One region of the Mycobacterium riyadhense genome, then DNA from elsewhere that is predicted to be linked to it. Evidence: predicted binding sites of a transcription regulator. Region 1 holds the regulator's gene; the other holds the start of a gene.
What was found. The regulator LexA, encoded in region 1, represses DNA repair genes until DNA is damaged. The targets are predictions, from matches to a motif close to CGAACANNTGTTCG.

Region 1 (11,785 bases):
ATCGGCTTCCCGGCGCTGGCGGCGACCTCGATGGACCAGGGCCGGCTGGCCGCCTATCACGCATTCGGCGAGCCAACCGACGGCATGACCGCGCTGCAACCGATCGGGATCTATTCGATCCCCGAGGTGTCCTATGTCGGAGCCACCGAGGTGGAACTGACCAAGGACTCGATCCCCTACGAGGTGGGCGTGGCCCGGTACCGGGAGCTGGCCCGCGGCCAGATCGCCGGCGACTCCTACGGCATGCTCAAGCTGCTGGTGTCCACTCGCGATCGCACGCTGCTCGGCGTGCACATCTTCGGGACCAGCGCCACCGAGATGGTGCACATCGGCCAGGCGGTGATGGGATGCGGCGGCACCGTCGACTATCTGGTCGACGCGGTGTTCAACTACCCGACGTTCTCCGAGGCCTACAAGGTCGCCGCGCTGGACGTGACGAACAAAATGCGCGCGCTCAACCAGTTCTTACACTGAGCTAGCCGGCCGCGCGACGGCAGAGCCGTCCGTCCAGGTTTGCTGGTTCAATTACTGGTACTCATCGCATTGAGAGACACTGGTGGAGGCACGCCAGAGACACCCCGAGAGGAGGCAACACCCATGGCCCACGGTCAAGACCCGGGCGAGGCGCAGGACTACCAGCCCGGCCAACCTGGCATGTACGAGCTCGAGTTTCCGGCGCCCGTGTTGTCGACGTCCGACGGTCGTGGCCCGGTGTTGGTACACGCTTTGGAGGGCTTTTCCGACGCCGGTCACGCGATCCGGCTAGCCGCACGCCACCTCAAGGCGGTCCTGGACACCGAGCTGGTCGCGTCCTTCGCGATTGACGAACTGCTGGACTACCGGTCGCGCCGGCCGCTGATGACGTTCAAGACCGATCACTTCACCGATTACGACGATCCAGAACTGAGCCTCTACGCGCTGCGCGACAGCGTCGGCACCCCGTTCCTGCTGCTGGCCGGCATGGAGCCGGATCTGAAATGGGAGCGTTTTATCACCGCGGTGCGACTGCTGGCCGAGCGTCTAGGGGTACGGCAGACGATCGGCCTGGGCACCGTGCCGATGGCCGTTCCGCACACGCGGCCCATCACCCTGACCGCGCATTCCAACAATGGGGATCTGATCGCCGATTTCACGCCGTGGATCACCGAAATCCAAGTTCCCGGTAGCGCTTCCAACCTGCTGGAGTACCGCATGGCGCAACACGGTCACGAGGTCGTCGGTTTCACCGTCCACGTCCCGCACTACCTGACGCAGACCGACTACCCCGCCGCAGCCCAGGCGCTGCTCGAGCAGGTGGCCAAGACCGGCTCACTGGAACTGCCGTTGACCGCGCTGGCCGAAGCGGCAGCCGAGATCCGGGCCAAAATCGACGAACAGGTTCAGGCGAGCGCAGAGGTCGCTCAAGTGGTGGCAGCCCTTGAGCGCCAGTACGATGCCTTCATCGACGCTCAGGAGAACAGGTCGTTACTAGCACGCGACGAAGAGCTACCTAGCGGCGACGAGCTTGGGGCAGAGTTTGAGCGGTTCCTGGCTCAGCAGGCGGAAAAGAAGTTCGACGACGACGATCCGAAGTAAAGCCCCCTAACCTGGCCCGACAACGAGGTTGGCGACATGACCGAGCGGAAGCGCAGACTTCGCCCGGTGCGGGAAGTGACTGCGCCTTCGCTGCAGTTCCGCACCATCCACGGCTATAAGCGGGCCTTCCGGATCGCTGGCGACGGACCGGCGATTCTGCTGATCCACGGCATCGGCGATAACTCCACGACCTGGAACGGCATCCACGCCAAGCTCGCCCAGCGGTTCACTGTCATCGCCCCAGATCTGTTGGGCCACGGCAAGTCCGACAAGCCACGCGCCGACTACTCGGTGGCCGCATACGCCAACGGCATGCGCGACCTGCTCAGCGTGCTCGACATCGAACGCGTCACAGTCGTGGGACATTCACTCGGCGGCGGCGTGGCGATGCAGTTCGCCTACCAGTTTCCTCAGCTGGTCGAGCGGCTGGTGCTGGTCGGCGCCGGCGGCGTCACCAAGGATGTCAACATCGTCTTCCGCCTGGCCTCGTTGCCGATGGGCAGCGAGGCCCTGGCATTATTGCGGCTTCCCCTGGTGCTGCCGGCAGTTCAGCTGGCCGGGCGGATAGCGGGCCTGGCAATCGGATCGACCGGCCTCGGGCGTGACCTGCCCAATGTGTTGCGGATACTGGATGACCTACCGGAGCCGACAGCCTCAGCGGCGTTCAGCCGCACGTTGCGGGCCGTGGTGGACTGGCGCGGGCAGATCGTCACGATGCTGGACCGATGTTATTTGACCGAGGCCATTCCGGTGCAGATCATCTGGGGCAGCCGGGACGTGGTGGTCCCCGTCCGCCATGCCGAAATGGCGCACGCCGCGATGCCCGGCTCCAGGCTGGAGATCTTCGAGCGCTCCGGCCATTTTCCGTTCCACGATGACCCGGCCCGCTTCATCGACGTCGTGCAGCGCTTCATCGACACCACAGCGCCCGCCGAATATGACCCGGTCGCCCTTCGCCAGTTGCTCCGCACCGGCAGCGGCGAACGCACCGTCTCCGGCCCTGTCGACACTCGCGTGGCCGTCCTGAACGCGATGGGTTCCGACGAACGCAGTGCTACCTGATCCAGCGCACAACGTACAGTCGGGCCATGGGTATAGACGTGACCGTCTTGCGGGTCTTCACCGATCCGGACGGCAATTTCGGTAATCCGCTCGGCGTGGTCGATGCCAGCCAGGTTGAGCATCGCGACCGGCAACACCTGACAGCCCAATTGGGTTATAGCGAAACGATATTCGTCGATCTCCCGGCAGTCGGCTCGACCACTGCGCACGCCACCATCCACACTCCGCGCACCGAAGTGCCGTTCGCTGGCCACCCGACGGTGGGAGCGTCGTGGTGGCTGCGCCACAACGATATGCCGATACACACGCTGCAGGTGCCGGCCGGCATCGTGCAGGTGAGTTACAGCGACAGTGGCGACCTCACAACGATCAACGCACGGGCGGAGTGGGCGCCAGAGATTGCCATCCACGACATCGAATCACTCGAGGCCCTTGCAGCCGCCGACCCGACCGATTTCCCCGACGACATCGCCCACTACCTGTGGACCTGGACCGACCGGTCCGCCGGATCGATTCGGGCCCGGATGTTCGCGTCCAACCTTGGCGTGGCGGAAGACGAAGCGACCGGCTCGGCGGCGATACGTATTACCGACTACCTCAGCCGCGATCTCACCATTACCCAGGGCAAGGGGTCGATCATCGAAACCGCCTGGAGTCCCGAGGGGTGGGTCGGCGTCACCGGCCGCGTCGTCAATGACGGTGTGAGACAAGTCGACTGACGCGTGGCGTTCAGCGTTTTCGGTGCAGCACGGCGGCGAGGTGATGCTGCAGGGGTTGCCCGACCGCACCCATCTGCAACGAGTACGAAAGCTGGTCGCCGTCGATGCGCAGCGAACGCCCAAGTGCATTCACCTCTTTAGCGGTCGGGGTTAGTCCGATGACCCCGATCGGCGTGGTGGCCAACTCGACTTCGATGACATCGCCGCTGCGCGAATAGGTGCCCACCTCGATTTCGGTGATGCCGCTCGGGTGAGCGAGTACCAGTTCAAGGTGACCGGGTTGCGGCACGCGGAGATACCCCGTTTCTGCATGCAACGGCTTGCCGTCGGCTACGGCCCTGGTCCTTTGCCCATACGCCAGAAATGGCTTGCCCACGTGGGAGAAAACGACTTCCTCGAGGTACTCAAACGGCTGAATCGTCGGATACTCTCCTCTGCCCCGACCAGCCCAGGTACCCAATAGTGGTGCCAATGCCTCGAGATCAGGGTGTAGCTCAGGAAGCATGATGGAAGCCTAACCGCGTTGCGATCGGTCAGTTGGGAGCCGATACGTTGCGGTGCGCGCGAAGCGCCTCGATCTCGCGCTCGAAATCGTCTGCTGACGAAAAGGATCGGTATACCGACGCGAAGCGCAGATAAGCCACCTCGTCGAGGTCGCGCAACGGCCCAAGGATCGCCAGACCGACCTCGTGGCTGGGGACCTCCGGCGACCCAGCGGCACGCACGGTGTCTTCCACTTGCTGGGCGAGCAGGTTCAGCGCATCGTCGTCCACCTGACGCCCCTGGCATGCTCGACGCACGCCGCTAATGACCTTTTCCCGGCTGAAAGGCTCTGTAACACCACTGCGCTTGACCACGGCCAGGATTGCGGTTTCCACGGTGGTGAACCGCCGCCCACACTCGGGACACGACCGCCGCCGCCGAATGGCCTGGCCTTCATCGGTTTCCCGCGAGTCAATCACCCGGGAATCGGGATGCCGGCAGAACGGACAGTGCATGGCCGCTCCTTTGCCGCATCCGGGTACCGCAGACGACTCCGAGAGTACCTGTGCGCTCGCCCGCAGGGCCAACGCAGCCGCCAGCCACGCGCGCTCAACCCCGCGGTCAGCGAGCAAGCTTGGCGTAGAACGGTTTTCGCAGTACACGGTGAAACCGTCAGCCCACCGGCGCGATCAGGGTCTGGCCCGCGGACAGCACCGTGGAGTCCAGGGCATTGAGTTCGCGGATGCGGTCGGCAACCTGGCGCACCGGTGCGTCGGGCGCGACGCGCGCGGCGACGCTTTGCAAGGACTCCCCAGGCAACACACGCACCACAGCGAGCGTGTCGGGTACCCGAGTGAGCGCACCTGGGGAGTTGCCGTTGGCCAGGTTCCCAAAGTTGGCGACCAGGCCGAGCCAGAGGGTGATCATCGCAGCAAGCAGGGCCAACCCCACTGTCGTCGCTACCGTGACCGGACGCCTGCGATGAGATGCCGTCGATATCACAACCCCGGTGCCGTGGTAGCGCAGCGGCGTCCCCGCCGGCCGATAGGGACCCGGCCTGCGCGATTGGGCCTCCCGAGCCCGGCCACAGCGGGGCTCGTGAATCGGCCCGTTGATCGGCCCCCGGACACTACGGGTACGTGGCGGGACTGTCTGGATGATGGTCATGCTGTTCCTCCGGCCGACGGTTTCTCGCTCGTGTGTTCGACACTCTAGTCGCTCGTGTGTTCGAACACCGAACATTTGATCGAAGCGTGTCGCTCGTGAAAGACGTTAAACCAGACCACCGACAAGCCCTGTCTTGTTCGGCGCCGGCGACCACCACCTGCCCGAATGGCGAGTACGGGGGATCGAGCGACACACAGTCGAACACATGTTTGATTCTTAGCGGGGTTGCGGCTACATTCAGTGCATGAGCGACAGCAACGACACCTCACCGGAATCGGGCCCAGCGGATTCATCGCTGACCGAGCGGCAGCGCACGATCTTGAACGTCATCCGTGCTTCGGTCACCGGCCGCGGATACCCGCCGAGCATCCGGGAGATCGGCGACGCGGTCGGTCTGACGTCAACATCCTCGGTGGCGCACCAGTTGCGCACCTTAGAGCGCAAGGGCTACCTGCGCCGTGACCCGAACCGCCCTCGGGCCGTCGACGTCCGCGGCGTCGACGACACCGCAACACCAACGCAGGTCACCGAAGTCGCCGGCTCGGACGCACTACCGGAACCCACCTTTGTCCCGGTGCTGGGGCGCATCGCGGCCGGTGGCCCGATTCTTGCCGAGGAAGCCGTCGAGGACATCTTCCCGTTGCCCCGCGAGCTGGTCGGCGAGGGGACGCTGTTCCTGCTCAAGGTTGTCGGCGACTCGATGGTCGAGGCGGCGATTTGCGACGGCGACTGGGTGGTTGTGCGTCAGCAAAACGTCGCCGACAACGGTGACATCGTTGCCGCGATGATCGACGGCGAGGCCACCGTCAAGACGTTCAAGCGGGCCGGCGGTCAAGTCTGGCTGATGCCGCACAACCCGGCCTTCGACCCGATCCCCGGCAATGATGCCACCGTGCTTGGCAAGGTCGTCACGGTGATCCGGAAGATCTAATGCCGGTTAGCGGCCGAGGTTAGTCCGCTTTGACGAATCCGTTGGCCTGTGCGACTTCTTCGCTGGCGAACCAGAGTTCGGCGAGCGTGTCGTGATATAGCGCACTGCTGGGCGTGTAATACAAGCCGAAACGGGCACTGGCCTTGACCGGGTAGCCATCCGGAGCCTGGTATGGGTCGTGCTCTAGCGGCAGATGGATCATCGGCCGCACACCCTGGCTGGGCGCCCGCGGAGCCGTGCGCGCCGGCGGCGCTTCTGGCGTAGCCCCATATCCCGCTTCTGCGGCCACTTCTGCTTCATCTGCCGATGAATCCGCAGCTGCATGCCGCCCGGTCCGCACCTCAGGAACCGACCTAGCCTCCGTAACGGCGCTGTCCAAGAAGGCCTCGTCCGTGACACCGGCGTTCGCAGTGTAGGTATCCGGGAACGCCGCCTCCGGAACATGGGATTCCGGAACGTAGGTTTCCGGAACGTAGGCTTCTGGAGCTACGCCTTGCGGAGTGACGGATTCGGGAGTGAAGGCCTCGGGCACAAAGGTGTCGGCCGCCACGGTTTCCGGAACGACGGGCTCGTCGATAACGGTCGCTTGGGCGAGATCGCTGGGCGACACGATGGGCGTGGGCGTGGTGTCAACCGCGTCGGGGTCTTCTTCGTCGACCGCCCCGTAGTCATAGCCCTCGGCCACGCCGCCACCGGCACCTCGCGGCCAACTGACCCGCAACGTCGACTCGTCATCCGGCGCCGGATGTTCCGGGAGATGCTGGTCGTCGAGCGGGAAGCGTTCGGTGCCGTAATCGACCTCATCATGCGGCCAGTGACCGTCCGCCCCCGCGTCATAGCTAGCAACGTCATGGTCAAAGTCATGCTCGCGGGGGAACACAGCGGGCTCGTGGCCGCCGCGACGCCGGCGTAATCCAAGGACCACCAACACGGCCATCACGATCAGCAGCACCACCGGGACGGCAGCCACCAGCCACCACCAATGCCAGGTGAACTTCTTGCCGTGCGCGGGCGGACCCGCAACGCTGGGCTGATTCTGACCCGCCACCTGCAGACCGGACAGCAACGGCGCCAGGTTCGCCGGGTCGGTGGTGAACGTGTTTTTCGCGCGGTCGTACGAGACCTTGCCGCCGGTGAACTTCTGCGAGATCACATCGCCGTCCACGGTTTGGTCACCGACCGGCGCGCCCAGTTTGCCCGTGGGGCCTTTGAGCTTGTCCCACGCGGCCTTCATGGCTCCGCGCACCACAAACGCGCCATGGTCGGGCGTCCAGAAGATCACCGGCTTGTCAGCCGCCGAAAACGACGCGATCCGGCTTGCGGGGGTGATCCCGCCGTCGGCCTCGTTGGCGGTGGGGAACCCCAGATCACTGCTGACCGGCCCACCCAGCGACTCATACTTCTGCAGGATTGCGCCCTCGACGGCATTGGCTCCGGTGGCCGGGCTGAAGAAGACCTTGCCGCCGGTGAAGTCCTGGACTATCCCGTCCCCGCCGATCGGGTACTGGTCACCCTTCTTGGCACCCAACGGGCCAGCGGCGCCGCCGGCGGCACGCCAGGCCATATTGATGGCCGCGGCGGGATCGATCGCTACCTGCAGATCCTTCAACTGGTCGGCCAACGCCGGCGGGGTGGAGGTGAACTCCTTGCTATTTCTGTTCCATGAGATCTCACCGCCGCTGAACTTCTGGGAAGTGACCTCGCCACTGTAGGTTTCATCGCCGACTGGAGCACCCAGAACGCCACCCGAGCTGCCCAGCCTGTCCCACGCCGCGTTCAACGCGCCGCGCACGACAAATGCGCCGTGGTCGGGCGTCCAGAAGATCACCGGGTTGTCGCTGGCGGAGAAGGTGCTCACGCGACTGTCAGGTCCGGCAAGACCCGGAACTTCGTTGATGGTCGGGAAGCCCAGATCGCTGCCGGCCGGACCACCAAGCGACTCGTATTTGTCCAGGATCGGACCGTACATGTACTTCGCGCCGGTGGCCGGGGTGAAGTACATCTTGCCGCCGTCGAAGTCCAGCGCGAACCCGTCGGCTACCGGATAAACATCGCCCTTGCGGGCGCCGAGCGTCGACGTGTCGCCCCCCGCCTTATCCCACGCCGCCATCATGGCGGCCTCGGCGTCGCCTATCGGAGATGCCCCCGCCGTAGGCGTCAGCAAGACTGCAGCCAGCGCTGTGGCTGTCAAGCCGACCAGCGCACGCCCAACGCTCTTCTTCAAGTGACCTCTCTGCCCGTTCACCAAGCCTCCCAGCCGCTGCCCTACTCGCGCCGCGAGCCGGTGGATTCCCCACCGTGGGCCCTCCCCCAGCTACGGTCCGCATCGTGGCCGGGCTCGCATAACTCTGCTCTAGCGAACGACAAATGCGAAGTCAATTCGCAAATATTACGAAAACGGATACCCAGCCGATGTCGAAATGATGCCGGGACGCGCGAGTGTCGCGAGCAACCTTGCTGCACAGCCAGCAGGGTTTGGGCTACCGTGCCGGAGACGGTAGCCCAGCACGTGCGGCGGGAGGAAACACAGCTGACATGGGTGTTTCCGGAGCTGTCTGGGCCCTGACCATCGTCGCGATCGCTGGCTTGATGGCGTTCGACTACGTCTTCCGGGTGCGCGAAACACACGTGTCGACGCTACGTGAGGCCGCCCTCTGGTCGGCGACCTACGTCGGGATCGCGGTCCTGTTCGGTATCGGCGTTGTCATCTTTGGCGGCCTGAACATGTCGGCCGAATATTTCGCCTGCTATCTCACTGACGAGGCCCTGTCCGTCGACAACTTGTTCGTATTCCTGGTCATTATCAGCAGCTTCCGGGTGCCTCGGGTTGCCCAGCAAAAGGTGCTGTTATTCGGTATTGCGTTCGCGCTGGTCACGCGCACCGGATTCATCTTCGTCGGGGCTGCGCTCATCGTGACCTTCAATTGGACCTTCTACCTATTCGGCGTAGCCCTGCTGTTCATGGCGGGCAACCTCGCCAAACCCGCAGAGGCTGAAAGCCATACCGCCGACAACTTCATCATCCGGCTGGCCGGGCGGTTCTTGCGGACCTCGCAGAATTACGACGGCGACCGATTGCGCACGGTCGAGAACGGCGAGCGACTGATGACCCCGATGTTGTTGGTCATGATCGCTGTCGGTGGCACCGACCTGCTGTTCGCGTTCGATTCGGTGCCGGCGCTTTTCGGTCTGACCGGAAACGTCTACCTGGTGTTCGCGGCCACCGCGTTCTCCCTGCTGGGCCTGCGCCAGCTCTACTTCTTGATCGACGGGCTGCTGGATCGGCTGGTGTTTCTGTCCTACGGGCTGGCCGCGATTCTTGGCTTCATCGGCATCAAACTCATGCTGGAAGCGTTGCACCACAACAACATTCCGTTCATCAACCATGGTCGACCGGTTCCGGTTGTGAAAGTGAGCACGATGACGTCGTTAACGGTCATCATCGTCATCTTGCTGACCACGGCCGCGGCGTCGGTGCTGTCGTCGCGCGGACGGGCACAGACATCGACAGCAAGGGCCCGGCGTCACGCGACGGAATACCTCGACCCGCGCTATGAGACCGATCCCGTCGAGCGCGAGAAGATCTTCGCGAAGTTACTCGACGAGGAACGTCAGATCGGCGAGCTCCCAATGCAATACCGCGTTCGGATCTGGTACGACGATGAGCTGATGCAGCTGCTACGGAAGGCGCACGACGCACACGATGGACGCGAGACGCCCTAGACGCCCAAGCTGCGGCCGACAATCTCCTTCATTATTTCGGTGGTGCCGCCATAGATGGTCTGTACCCGGGCATCGAGATAGGCACGGGCAACTGAATATTCGCGCATGTAACCGTACCCGCCATGCAGCTGCAGGCAGCGGTCGATCAGGTGTACCTGCTTTTCAGTGGAGTACCACTTGGCCATGGCGGCCTGTTCCGCCGTCAACTTCCCCTGCAGGTGCAACGCGATGAACTCGTCGACCATGATGCGCACCACGGTGGCTTCGGTCGCCAGCTCGGCCAGCACGAATCGGCTGTTCTGGAAGCTGCCAATCGACCTGCCAAAAGCCTTGCGTTCCTTGGTGTATTGCAGTGTCTGCTCCAACACATCTTCCATTGCCGCGGCCGCCATGATGGCGATCGAGATCCGTTCCTGCGGGAGGTTCTGCATGAGGTAGATGAACCCCATCCCCTCCTGGCCCAGCAGGTTTTCAGCCGGCACATGCACGTCAGTGAACGACAGCTCGGCGGTGTCCTGGGCGTCCAACCCGATCTTGTCAAGATGGCGGCCGCGTTCGAAACCCTCCATACCCCGTTCGACGACGAGCAGCGAAAAGCCCTGCGCACCCTTCTCCGGGTCGGTCTGCGCCACCACGATCACCAGGTCTGAGTTAATCCCGTTGGTGATGAACGTCTTCGACCCGTTGAGCACATAGTGATCGCCTTGTTTGACGGCGCGGGTCTTGATGCCTTGCAGGTCACTACCGGTACCCGGCTCGGTCATCGCTATCGCGGTGATCAGCTCCCCGGTGCAGAACTTGGGTAACCAACGTTGCTTCTGTTCTTCGGTAGCCAGCGCCAGCAAATACGGCGCCACGATGTCGTTGTGCAAGCCGAAGCCGATGCCGCTGTAGCGCCCAATGGTGGTTTCTTCGGTGATGATCGTGTTGTACCGGAAGTCGGGGTTGCCACCACCGCCGTACTCCTCGGGTACCGCCATGCCCAGGAAGCCCTGCTTGCCGGCCTCGAGCCAGACCCCGCGGTCGACGATCTTGGCCTTCTCCCAGTCGTCGTGATACGGCGCAACGTGGCGGTCGAGGAAGCCCCGGTAGGACTCGCGGAAAAGTTCGTGCTCGGGTTCGAAAAGTGTGCGCTCGTACTTGACGGCACTGCCCATGGCTGACCTCCGCGGCAAATGAAACTCTGTCGCCAAGATATACCAACCGGACGGTTGGTCGACACGGGTGGGCGGCTAGTGAGTCGTGAACTCACGCAGACTTGCGGCCAGCGCCACTGGAACCCGAGCCTGGATCCGGGTGCCCTCCGGCTTGTGCTCGGCCTGCTGTACCCGCCCGTCGGTGTGCACTCGGGCCACCAGGTCACCGCGGTGATAAGGGATCACCACGTCCACGGCGGTGTCGCTGGGCTTCGCGAGCTGGGCAATGCGCTGCCGTAACGCATCGATACCGTCGCCGGTGCGCGCGGAGACGAACACTGCGCCGCGCAGCTCGTGCCGCAACTTGGCCAGCGTCAGAGCGGTTGCGGCGTCGACTTTGTTGACCACCACCAGCTCTGGCGGCGGATCACCGTTACGGTCGGCGATCACATCGGAGATCACCTGCCGGACCGCACTGATCTGGGCGAGCGGGTTGACGTCAGACCCGTCGACGACGTGTACCAACAGGTCGGCGTCGACGACCTCCTCCAGCGTGGAGCGGAACGCCTCGACCAATTGGGTGGGCAGGTGCCGCACGAAGCCGACGGTGTCGGTGAGCACAAGCGGCCTACCATCGAACTCCGCGCGACGAGTAGTGGGGTCGAGGGTGGCGAACAGCGCATCCTGTACCAGCACCCCCGCGCCGGTCAGTGCGTTGAGCAGGCTGGACTTACCCGCGTTGGTGTAGCCGACGATCGCGATCGACGGCACCTCGCTCTCTAACCGACGACTGCGCTGGGTGTCGCGGACCTGCTTCATGGCCTTGATATCGCGCCGCAGCTTGGCCATCCGCTCGCGGATGCGGCGCCGGTCGGTCTCGATCTTGGTCTCACCGGGACCGCGCAGACCCACTCCCCCGCCGCTACCACCGGCGCGGCCACCGGCCTGCCGCGACATCGACTCACCCCAGCCGCGCAGCCGCGGCAGCA
Region 2 (11,785 bases), 2.2 Mb from region 1:
GGCCCGCAGATCCGGATTAGATTGTCTCCCAAGAGAACCGGGCGCTACACGCTCGGCAGTGGTGTCGTGCGTTCGGCAGCTAGCTTTAGACCGGCGTGAACTTGGTAATGAGCCATTTGCCGTCGACCAGGGCCATGTGCACCAGCACGCTGCTGGCCGCCATCGTCGGATTCGGATTGTCTTTGCTTGTGGTGCTCTGATCGACGAAAACCAGAACGACGGCCGAATGGGGGTGCAACTCCGATATCGCGGCGCGCATCACGTGAGCGGTGGTCTTCAACGACTTCTGCTTTGCCGCCGGAGCCACGATCTGCTGCGTGAACTGGTCGTAGTAGGACAGGAAATCCCCGGAGAGATGGGACTTGGCGGTGGCGAAGTCCTTGTCGAGGGTGTCGGGTGAGTACGACAACAGCGCGACTGTCCCATCAGACGCGGCGTTGACGGCCGCCCGCGCGACACTGGGATCGGTCTGCTGATCAGGCTTGTACTGCTTGACATACAGCCACGCCGTAACCCCGCCGGAGATCAGCACGAGCAGGATCAGGATTACCGCAACCGGTTTCACATTGACCTGCACACGCCACAAGTCGCGTCGCCAGAACCGGCGTGGCGCGGGGGAGTCGTCTTCGGAAGGCGCTTCGTCAGACTCCTCGGAAAGCGCTTCGTCAGATTCCGCGGTTGCCGATTCGTCGGCTCCGCTATCCGCGTCGATCTCCAGGGCTTCGGTGGCCTCGGTGTCGCGCACTTCATCGCTCACGGTACGAACTCAACTTTCGACATCTTGTACTGCCCGGCCTCCTCGGTCACCGTCACTCGCAGCCGCCAGGCGCGTGGTTCGTCTTTGGCACCCGCGGAATTGGTGACCCGTGATGTTGCCGACACCAATACCAACGCGGAATGGTCGCCCATGGACTCGACCGCCGTGGCGTTGACCGTGCCTTCGGTCACCACTTTGGATTGCTCCACGACCTTTGTGAAATCGGCTGCCCGTGCCTGAAAGTCGTCACGGAATTCACCGGTAGAGCTATCGATGACCCGTTGTACGTCCTCTTTGGCCTTGTTGAAGTCAAGAGACGTCATATTGACGACGCCTTGCCTGGCCCCCGCGGCAAACGCCGCCGCGCGCTGCTGGCGCTCGGTGGCTTCGTGGTGCGTCCAGACGATATATCCGCTGAACGCGGTAAAGCCGCAGATGATCAGGATCGCGGCCACCGTCGCAAGCGTCGACAGCGGGGGGATCCGCACCCAGCTCGGCAACCGGCTTCGCCATGAGTCGGGCTTTGTGGCCTCGAGTTCGGCGTCCTCGTAGTCCTCGGCGTCCTCTTCGTCGTACTCGTCGTCGTACTCGTCGTCGTACTCGTCGCCGTACTCGTCGAAGTCCTCGTAGTCGGCGTCGGCATCGCCGGCCAGTTGACGTCGCAGCCGGGCAGCACGCGCCCGGGCGCGCGCCGCAGCGGCGAGCGCTTCGGCTTCGGCGGCTTCAGCTTCGGCTTCCTCGACCAACGCCATTGCGTCGGCCTTTGAGTTCACCGAATCCGTCGGTGGTTCGCTCGTCTCAGCCATGGCGGTTATAGCTCGTCAACTTCATTATCGACTGAACTCCGGTATCTCTTACTGTATTGCCCATTGCTAACATCGGAGTCGCCAGCCAACTCCGACGAGAACCGAACAGGGGCGATGGTCAGCCACCCAAACTTTCCACCGAAAGTCCGGCCGGCGTCATGACCGCTGTCGACTCTCCCGAAAAGATACTCTTTACCTCAACAACCCAAGCATTTGTACAAAAAGAAGCGCCGCTGCGCTACGTCCGCGAGCTGCATGCCGCCGGTACTTCCTTTGACCCGGCGTGGTGGCGACGAGCCGCTGCGCTTGGGTGGACGGGTTTGCTAGTCCCGGAGGAGTTGGGCGGCGGCAGCGTCTCAGGCAATGGCGTTGCCGATCTTGCCATGGTCGCCGAACAGCTTGGTAAGACGGTGGCGCCCGGTCCGCTGTACCCGGTCAGCTCAGTGCTCGCGGGGCTGGTGGACTGCGACGATCCGCGGGCGCATGCCGACTTGATCGGATCGCTGATGTCCGGTGAAACGGTGGCGTCGTGGGCGGTTTGCGAGCCGGGCCGGGGGTGGGCGCCGCTGGATCCCACCGTTACAGCCACAGCCACCGACACCGGCTACCGAATCGACGGCATCAAAGACCGTGTCGAAGCCGCGGCGCAGAGCGCGGTACTGCTGGTCGTGGCGCGATGCCGTGACGAGATCCGCCAGTTCCTGGTCCCAACGGCTACACCCGGCGTACGGATTACGGCCCAGCAATCGGTGGATCTGGTTAAGCAGTATGCGCGAGTGGAGTTGGACGGTGTTGCCGTGGCTGGGTCGGCAGCTGTCGGTGGAGCCGGCGAGACCGCCAGGCTGATAGAGCGCCAAAGCCAAATCGCGCAGGTGCTGCAGTGCGCCGAGGTGGTCGGCATCCTGCAAACGGTCTTCGACTTCACCGTCCGGTGGGCGCTGGACCGACACACGTTTGGCCGCCCGCTTGCGTCGTATCAGGCACTTAAACACGCGTTCGCGGATATGAAGATGTGGCTGGAAGCGTGCCGTGCGACCACGGCGGCCGCCGTCGCCGACATATCCGCCCGCGCACCCGCGGCCGGCCTGTCGGCCAGCATCGCCAAGTCCTACGTCGGAGAGCTTGCCGGCCGAATCGTCCAAGGCTGCGTGCAGATGCACGGCGGCATCGGCATCACCTGGGAACACGACCTGCACCTGTACCTGAGGCGAGTTGCGTTGTACCGGGCCATGTTTGGCACACCCGAGGAACACAACCTGCGGGTGTATGAGGCGGAGAGGTCGGCGCGATGACGCCCACCGAATCGGTTGCAGAGTTTGCCGGACGGGCCAGTGCCTGGCTGGCCGAGAACATGCCTCGCATAGATCCGGCCTCGCCGCCTCCCGCGCCCCGCGACGACGAACGTTCCTGGCGCCGCGCACGAGAACTGCAAAAGCGGCTTTACGAAGGCGGATTTGCCGGGATCTGCTTCCCGCGCGAGTACGGCGGCCTGGGCTTGGATTACGAATACCAGCGAGCATTCGACGAAGCATCGCTGCGCTACGAGATGCCGTTGATCCTCAACACGCCCACGTTCACCATCTGCTGCGCGACGCTGCTCGACACCGGCAGTGCGGAGCAGAAGAAACAGCACATCGCCGCGGCGCTGCGCGGCGACGAGGTGCTGGTGCAGCTGCTGTCCGAACCCAGCGGCGGGTCCGATCTGGCTGGTGTTATCACGCGTGCCGAGCGTCAGGGCGACCGGTGGGTGATCAACGGCGCCAAGACCTGGAGCACCAGCGCGTTCGCTGCCGACTACGGACTGTGTCTGGCCCGCACCGATTGGGATGTGCCCAAGCACGACGGCCTGACCATGTTCCTGGTGCCGATCTCCCATCCGGGCATCACATTGCGGCGGATCACCCAGGTGAACGGTTCCACCGAATTCTGCGAGGAGTTTCTGGACGGGGTGGACGTTGGTGACGACGCCGTGGTCGGTGAGGTGAACGGCGGCTGGGCGGTGGCGTCACGGCAGCTGTACCACGAACGCCGCGCCGTGGGGCAGGGCTCGGAGTTCGCCAGCGGCTCCGGTAGCGAGGGCGGCCACACAACACCGGTCGACTACGCCGACCTCGCGGAGCAGACCGGCCACGCCGACAGCGATCGGGTCAAGGAGATGGCCGGCCGAGCGCTGGTGCATCGCGCGGTTGCCGAGCAGCTGATCGACCACGTCTCTCGCAGCGTCCGAGACGGCGCCTTGCCGCCGGCCGCTGGGACGCTCATCAGGCTCTTCCATGCCGAGACCGTGACCCTCGAGATCGACACGGCGCTCGCGATCGCGGGGGCCGCCGGTGTCGTCGGGCAATACGGCGAAGGACTGCAGACCGGATTCCGCTACCTATCCCGGCAGTCGGTCGCCATCGGCGGCGGCACAACGGAAATGGCTCGCAACGTCATTGGCGAGCGAGTCCTGAACTTCCCGCGGGAGTACGCCGCCGATCGCGGCGTGCCGTTCAATCAGGTGCGCCACGGTCGGGCGCGCTAGGGGCCGTTCTAATCTTCGGCGAAGACATTTTCGGTATCGCCGGTGACAACAGGTAACTGAACCAGTGACAAGACGTGGTGGGCAGGGCTGCCCGGCGGCGCCACCAATACACAGTCGCCGCCCTGTTTATGTGCCCGCTCGCGCGCCGCGGCGAGCGCGCTGACCCCTGCCGATCCCAGGTGGGTGACGGCGCTGAGGTCGATCGTCAATGACGCTATGCCAGAGCGGCTTTCGACGGCGATCTGGCGGTCTAGGGTCGGCGCGGTGTTCGAGTCGATGTCGCCCCGGACGATGATGCGGCCGGCATCGGTGACCAGGGAAACGAATTCGTCGTCGAGTGTCTGGTGGTAGCTTGGGCGGCCAGCCGCCGCGTCAGTGACGAACCGGGCCGGCCGCGAAAGTCGGTGCGTAAGTGCGGCAGTCGTCCCGTCAGCGTCGTGGGTGACGTGCGATTCGGACACCAGGGCCTCGGCCATCGCCAATCCGCGCCCGCGGCCCTGCTCGCCTTGGCGGTGATGCTTCCACTGGCCCCGGTCGGCTACCGAAGCCCGCAGAATGCCATCGCCAGCCAGCGCCGCTTCAACGATGATTCCGTCGGAAACCTCTGTGGTGTAAGCATGTTCGACTGCGTTCTCTACGAATTCGGAGACGGCATGAACGACGTCGGAGATGTCGGCGGAATCGGCGCCGATCTCGGAAAGCCAGTCACGGAGCCGGGCCCGGATCGCGCGCGCGGCGTAAATGGTCGCATCCGCGGTAATGTGCAACGCCGGCACCGGCGTCCGGCGCTGTGCCGCAAGCAGTGTGACGTCGTCGTTGTAGCCAGTGGATCGGAGCAGCAATTCAAGCGTCTCGGAACAGAGGCGATCGATGGGCCGGGCCGGCGAATCGAGGACAAAGCCGCCGCCGCTGACGATCGTGGCCGCCAAGTCGGCGAACTCGGCCGTGCTGGCCCCCAGCGGCCGGCCTGGACGTTCGATCAGTCCGTCGGTATACAGCATGACGGTGTCGCCCACGTTGAGTACTTCGCTGCGTACTGCGAATCCAGTGCCGCTTCCGAGCGGACCAGCTCCGGAGGGTTCCACATAGCGGGCCTTCGCTTCGGCGGTCACCACCAACGGCGGTGGGTGCCCGGCGGTGCAGTACTGGAATTCGCCGGTCGCGAAGTCGAGCGAGCCGACACAGATGGTGGCCGACTTGGATCCCGGTACCTGCTCGCGGAAGCGGTCCACCGCCTCGAGCGCTTCGGCGATGCTGCGCCCCGCTGAGATTTGCATCCGCAGCGCGGTGCGCAGTTGCGACATCACCGCCGCAGCCTCGACACCGTGACCGACGACGTCTCCGACGATGAGCACCAACCGGTCTCCGCGAGCTATGGCGTCGAACCAGTCGCCACCTGCCGCGGTGTCCTGCGCGGCGACGAGATACTCCGCGGCGATGTCGGCGGCCGGGACAACGGGTACCGAAGGTGCGAGTAGTGCCTGCTGCATCACGGTGGCCGAATCGCGGACGTGCCGGTATCGCTCGGAAAGTTCCTCCACCCGCGCCTCGGCTGCCAGCCTGGCTTTCACTCGGGCCGTGACGTCATCGAAGATGAGCTGCACACCCTCGATCGATCCGTCGGCCCGGCGCCGCGGTGTGACGACAAAGTCAAAGAATCGTTCCTCGATTCCTGAACCGTCGTAATCAGCCTGAAGCCGCCACTCAGAGCCGGATTGCGGCTCACCGGTTTGATAGACCCGATCGAACATGTGGTAGATCTGCTGGCCCTCGAGTTCGGGATAGACCTCCTTGGCGGTCTTTCCAACGTTGGTGAGCAACGGATTGAATGCGCGAAATGCGGCGTTCACCGCGACAAAGCGATGTTCAGGGCCCTCCAGGCCGACCATCATCGCGGGGATGCTCTCGAAGATGCGGCGCACATCCTCGGCCCTGCCGACCGTCGTGTCCCAGTCCATCTCGGCCGCCATTTGGCAGTCCCTCCTACGGACCGAATCAGCAAACAGTCGGGGTGCGCGGGCGAATTCGCCGAGCAGCAACAACCAGATTATCAACGCCCGCTACCAGCTCGCCGCACCAATTTCATTACGAGCCGCGGCGAACCCGAAGGAAGGTTATGCGCAAACTATGCGATGGACAGCGCAGACTCCATGGCCCGATGAACGGGCAACACGTTGGTGAACCCACAGGCAGCGACGATCCGGGGGAGGCCCGGGTCGCGACTCACCAGGCGCAATTCGATGCCCCGACGGCGGCAGCGTTGTGCTTCCTCCGCCAACGTGGCGAACGCACAGCACCCCATGAAATCGAGGCCACTGACGTCAACGACGAGTGATCCGGGTGGGGTGGCGATTGCGGCTGCTTCGCCGATCAGATGTCGCCAGGTTCGCTCGTTAGCGGCGTCGACCTCGCCGCCCGCGCGAATGACCACCGCCGGACCGTTGCGCTGCGTGACCGCTCGGAGCGTGCTGTGTGGTTCACCCAACTCGGATGCGAGCCGCGCACTCAATACCACCTGGGTGGTAAATGACCCCGCTGAATGCACGTTCATGGTCCATCCCCCAATCGACCGCGCCGGACCCCCCGGACGACAAACAGTCGGACTTTGTATCGCAAGACCTGCCGAAACCGTCTATAGGCTAACTATAGAACCTGCGGGGGTGCGCCGCTGGCGAATCGATCAGGCGGAGACAGGTTTGAAGACCCGCTTCGAAGCCGGGTTCGCAACCTTCATCACCTTCATCATGTTGCCGCCCATGATCTTTTCGACGTCTTCCTGACCGAAACCGGACAGTTCGTCTACGAAGGAGATGGGATCCTTGAGGCCTTCGGGATGCGGCCAGTCGGATCCGAAGACCACCCGATCGGTGCCCACCATGTTGACGATCTCGGTGAACCGGTCCTCCCAGAACGGGCTGATGTACACGCACCGCTTGAACGCTTCGATCGGGTCTTCGCTGAACGCGTGCGGCATCTTCTTGTAGACGCCTTTGAGCCCTTTGAACAGGTGCGGCACCCAGTCAGCACCGTTTTCGATGGACAGAATGCGTAGTTCCGGGTTGCGGGACAGCGCGCCATGGCAGACCAATGCGCCCATGGCATCTTCGATGGGCCGATGGCCCATCGCCAGGCTTCGGAAGGCCGTCGGCTTGAACGGAAGGAATTCGTCGCCGGGTTCCCAGATGTTGAGCAGCTCGGAGTAACCACTGTCGGAGGCGTGCATCGAGACCGGGATCTCGGCGCGGACGCAGGCTTGCCAGAACGGGTCGAACTCCTCGAAGCCGAACGATCGGCTGCCGCGGTAGCCGGGTACCGGAGCCGGGCGGACCAGCACCGTGCGTGCACCCCGATGCAGGCACCAATCGAGTTCTTCGAGCGCACGGTCGACGATGGGCAGGGTGATCACCGGGGTGGCGAAGATGCGGTCTCGGTAGTTGAACGACCAGGTTTCGTACATCCATTCATTGAGCGCATGGATGACGTCGTGGGTCATCTCCGGATCGTCTTTCATGCGCTCTTCGACCAGGCTGGCCAGCGTGGGGAACATGAGCGCGTAGTCGATGCCGAGCTCGTCCATGACCTCCAGGCGCGGACCCGGCTCACGGAAGGCGGGGATCGCCTTCATCGGCTCACCCATCACTTCGCGGTAGCTCTTGCCTCCGCTGCCGTGCCGAAAGTACTCCTCCTGCGCGCCGGGACGCGCCACCACCTCAAACGTTGGGTTCGGGATGTAGTCGCTAATGTGCCCGCGCACCACGATCTTGGTGCGGCCGCGGACCTGGACATAGTCGATGACGTGCTTGCGCTTATCTGGGAGGAACTTGGTCAGCGCTTCCTGGGGTTCGTACATGTGGTTATCGGCGTCAAACACGGGAAACGAAAGCTCGCGAGAAGGCATGGCGATCTCCTGGCAAAAATCTCGATCTCAGTGGCTGGTAATGACGTTACCACTAATTGTCGACGGGTGCGCCATCGTGCTTGACGATGGCGAAATTCACGGTCGCCGTCGCCGCCAGCTCGCTGTCGCTGTCACTGTCGCCAAAGATGTCGATCTGCATCACCAGAGAACGCCGGCCGGCCCGCAGCACCCGGGGGACCGCGAGCGCCGAGCCCTGCCTGATCGGTCGTAGGTAGCGGATCGCTAGATCGGCGGTCGTCATGGCGGTGCCGGGCTGTAGGTATTCCAGGCCGAGTTGCCCGCCCGCCACGTCGGCCAGCGTGGCGAGCAAGCCGCCTTGCAGTGCGCCGGAGGTGTTGACCACTTGGGGGCTGACCGGCATCGTCATCGCGAACTCGTCGCCGTGACCGGTGGCCGGGCGCATCCCGATTTGCGCGAACAGCTCGGCCAATGAGGGCGTTGCGGATTGGCCGTCGGTGTCACGGATACCGAGGGCGCGACTGCAGAAGTCGTAGAGTTGGCCGGTGTCGATGGTGGACCCGTTCAATTCGGTTCCCAGCCAACGCAATCGGAGTGCGCCCACCATCGTCTGCATGACAATCGCCGCGGCTGCACCGACGTCTAAGCCAGGGCTGAAGACCCCCTCGGTGATGCCCTGGACGACGATGTCGTGAATCAGTCGATGAAGGGGGGACAGAACACGGGCGTATTCCCTCGGCCGGGTTTCGGCGAGGTGTTGGTTGTAGAGGCTTAGTGCCCGGTTGAGACTGTCTTGGGTAGTTGTTTCCGGCTGCGCGCCGACGCGGTCGAATACCAGCTTTAGCGCGGCGGTGCTGTCCAGTCCGGCGGTCTCGGCGCGCCAAACCTGCACCGATTGCGCGATGGTCCTGTCGAACAGCGCCAACAGCAGTTCGTCCTTGCTGCTGAAGTGCTGGTAGAAGGCCCGCAGTGAGGTCTTGGAGCGCGCGACGACTTCCTGCACAGTGAAGTCGGTGCGTCCGGTTTCGCCCAGGATCTCGACCGCCGTCTTGATAAAGCGGTCGGCACGCGTGACTTCAGCCATGAGAATGAGGTTACCGCGCTTGCGGTGATATCCGTGAAGTTGGATGGGATGGGTGGTAGCCCTAACCCGAATCTGCTCCACGAGCTGGACCCGACGATGGCGCAGCAGTACGACGCGGTGTGGCGATGGATCGATTGGCCGGACCGGAGGGGCAAGACCGACACTGGAATCGACCTGGTCGCGCGCGAACGTGAGACCGGCAACCACACCGCGATCCTGTGCAAGTTCTACGAGCCGGCGCTGGATCTTGGTGTGCCCGCACCGGCGGGGCCGAGCATCTCTTCGCCGGTGATGACGGCACAGCCCCGGTGCGGATCGGGCAGCCCAGAGTTGTCGTACCCGGCTGCGATGATGAAGTCATGTCCTCGACCGCCTCGTCCGACGCCGCTGCAGTGCGTCCTGACCAGCGCCTTGAGGTGTTGTTCGAGGAGTTGGCGGAGCTGACCGGTCAGCGCAATGCGATTGATGGGCGCATCGTGGAGATCGTGGCAGAGCTGGATCGCGACGAGCTGTGCGGCGCTACGGGCGCCCGGTCGGTGGCGGCGTTGGTGGCCTGGAAGACCGGCTCGTCATCGGCGAACGCCCACACGATCACCACCGTGGCGCGCCGGCTTGAGGAGTTTCCCCGCTGCGCCCAAGGCATGCGGGAGGGCCGACTGTCGCTAGATCAGGTCGGCGTCATCGCGGCGCGAGCGGGCGAGGGATCCGATGAGCACTATGCGGAGCTGGCCCGCAGCGCCACGGTCAACCAGCTGCGCACCGCGCTCAAGCTGGAACCGCGCCCACCGCGCCCCCAACCCGATTCTCGACCGCAACCGCAGCCCTCGATCACCAAGATCACCGACGACGAGTTCAGCTGCTGGCGGATCAAACTTCCCCACCTCGACGCGGCGAAGTTCGACGCGGCACTGCAGTCTCATCTTGACGCACTGATCGCTGAGTGGAAGCACGATCACGACAACCGCGACGGTGCATCCGATCAGGCACCCCCGTTGCCGGGCACTGTCGAGGCGTTCATGCGTCTGGTCGAGGCTGGGTGGGATACCGAGGCGACCCGCCGGCCCCACGGCCACCACACCACCGTGGTGATGCATCTGGACGTCGAGCAGCGCGCCGCTGCGCTGCACCTGGGTCCGCTGCTCAGCGAGTCTGAACGCCGTTACCTGATGTGCGATGCCACCTATGAAGTCTGGTTCGAACGCGACGGCGAGGTCATCGGCTCCGGTCGAGCGACCCGCCAGATCAACCGCCGGCTTCGCCGTGCGCTCGAGCACCGCCACCCCACGTGCGCGGTTCCGGGTTGTGATGCCACCCGTGGTCTGCACGCACATCACATCCGGCATTGGGAAGACGGTGGCCCCACCGAGCTGGCCAACCTGGTGCTGGTATGCCCGTATCACCACCGGCTGCACCATCGAGGCCTGATCACCATCACCGGACCCGCAACCAACCTGACCGTCACCGATAGCGCCGGTCGGCCGCTGAGCGCAGGATCGCTAGCCCGCCCACCGAAGAAACCTCCGCCTGAGGTAGCGCCCTGCCCCGGACCCACCGGCGAGCGCGCCGACTGGTGGTGGTATGAACCATTCCAGCCGCAACCACCACCGACAAACAACTAGGCCGGTCACCGGTGCCGGTCGGCACCAGCACCCTGGAGCGAAGCCTAAACGGTTTGGGGCATCAAGGATTTCGTTCGTACTATCCGCTCTGCCGCATCCTGAAAATCGGGGCCGACAATCAAACCCGCACCACCGCCGACCCGCGACGTGACGACCTCCGCACGCCCTCATCAAGATCCGCGCTGACGGTGCGCGCTAGTTGGGGCCGAGCGTTACCCTGCTCGGTTCACGTTCGGCGCTGGGCTTGGCCGGGCTGGATCGTCGACCGCGACCGCATCACCACCGACAAAGCGTCCCGATTCGTCGGCGATCCCAACGACTGGTGCACGAGCGCGTCGATCCCATCTACGTCGTCGATCTCATTAAAGCGAAGCCGTCGACATGACCTTGCGCCAGTGCATATCCCGATCGAACCTATTCCCGCGGCATGGCATCACGTATCGGAGTTGATCTCCGCGCACACGCGAGCGACCCCCAAACGATTGGTCCGGCAGCCGCTTCCGTGGCGGCTTCACGACTTGTGCGCCGACGGCAGCATGTGGTCCGACATTTTTGATCGGCCAGTCGACGGATGGTCGGATCCGCCGCATCGGTACACCCGCTCGGCGAAAGGCGTTCAAGCACCTACGCTTCTGCGATCTCCACGAACCGGCAGCCGAGCGTAGCTACCGGTCGGGTGGGGTCTGCTGACCACGACGTGCGGTCGTACCTCGCCGATGCGGGCAAGACTTCAGCGTCGTGGTGTTCCCCGAACCCGACTCTGAAACGAAGTCAGACTCATCGCCACCACCCGCTCGACAGCGGGCGCCTGCTTAGCGGCTCAGACGGAATCGCTTGAGCCGTGATGTCGCTCCCGACACCAATTCGACTCGACTTCTTGGCAATTGGAGGTGGGCCGCGAGCAATCGGGTCACCGCGTCGTTCGCCTTGCCGTCAACCGCCGGCTCGCGGACGTAAATTGTCAGCTCACCGTGGGGGCCGACCTCGACCAGGGGTCCCTTGCGACTGCCGGGCTTGACCTTGACGACGACGGAGTCGGTCATGTCGCGCAACGCTACCGTTCTGTTTGGTGCGCTGCGTGAGCGCGGTTTGGTCGCGGCGGCGCGCTTGCTGTCGAC

Region 2: AADZ78_RS18930 (HNH endonuclease signature motif containing protein) is a predicted target of LexA. The motif match lies at 9,320-9,333, and genes of this name have one in related genera.

Annotation. Positions count from the first base shown of each region.
Region 1 is NZ_OY970456.1:2,079,616-2,091,400, reverse strand. Features, by position in the region: gene sthA (Si-specific NAD(P)(+) transhydrogenase) at 1-474, shown strand, start outside; gene AADZ78_RS09455 (proteasome assembly chaperone family protein) at 598-1,575, shown strand; gene AADZ78_RS09450 (alpha/beta fold hydrolase) at 1,612-2,637, shown strand; gene AADZ78_RS09445 (PhzF family phenazine biosynthesis protein) at 2,664-3,356, shown strand; gene AADZ78_RS09440 (peroxynitrite isomerase) at 3,367-3,861, opposite strand; gene nrdR (transcriptional regulator NrdR) at 3,890-4,354, opposite strand; gene AADZ78_RS09430 (LysM peptidoglycan-binding domain-containing protein) at 4,512-5,006, opposite strand; gene lexA (transcriptional repressor LexA) at 5,251-5,937, shown strand; gene AADZ78_RS09420 (LGFP repeat-containing protein) at 5,957-8,182, opposite strand; gene AADZ78_RS09415 (TerC/Alx family metal homeostasis membrane protein) at 8,473-9,660, shown strand; gene AADZ78_RS09410 (acyl-CoA dehydrogenase family protein) at 9,657-10,817, opposite strand; gene hflX (GTPase HflX) at 10,893-11,785, opposite strand, start outside.
Region 2 is NZ_OY970456.1:4,300,496-4,312,280, reverse strand. Features, by position in the region: gene AADZ78_RS18975 (hypothetical protein) at 86-757, opposite strand; gene AADZ78_RS18970 (hypothetical protein) at 754-1,563, opposite strand; gene AADZ78_RS18965 (acyl-CoA dehydrogenase family protein) at 1,722-2,855, shown strand; gene AADZ78_RS18960 (acyl-CoA dehydrogenase family protein) at 2,852-4,087, shown strand; gene AADZ78_RS18955 (SpoIIE family protein phosphatase) at 4,096-6,057, opposite strand; gene AADZ78_RS18950 (anti-sigma factor antagonist) at 6,213-6,638, opposite strand; gene AADZ78_RS18945 (amidohydrolase family protein) at 6,768-7,985, opposite strand; gene AADZ78_RS18940 (hotdog fold thioesterase) at 8,038-9,048, opposite strand; partial or broken gene AADZ78_RS29195 (hypothetical protein) at 9,130-9,285, shown strand; gene AADZ78_RS18930 (HNH endonuclease signature motif containing protein) at 9,408-10,667, shown strand; partial or broken gene AADZ78_RS18925 (DUF433 domain-containing protein) at 11,201-11,352, opposite strand; gene AADZ78_RS18920 (DUF167 domain-containing protein) at 11,480-11,710, opposite strand.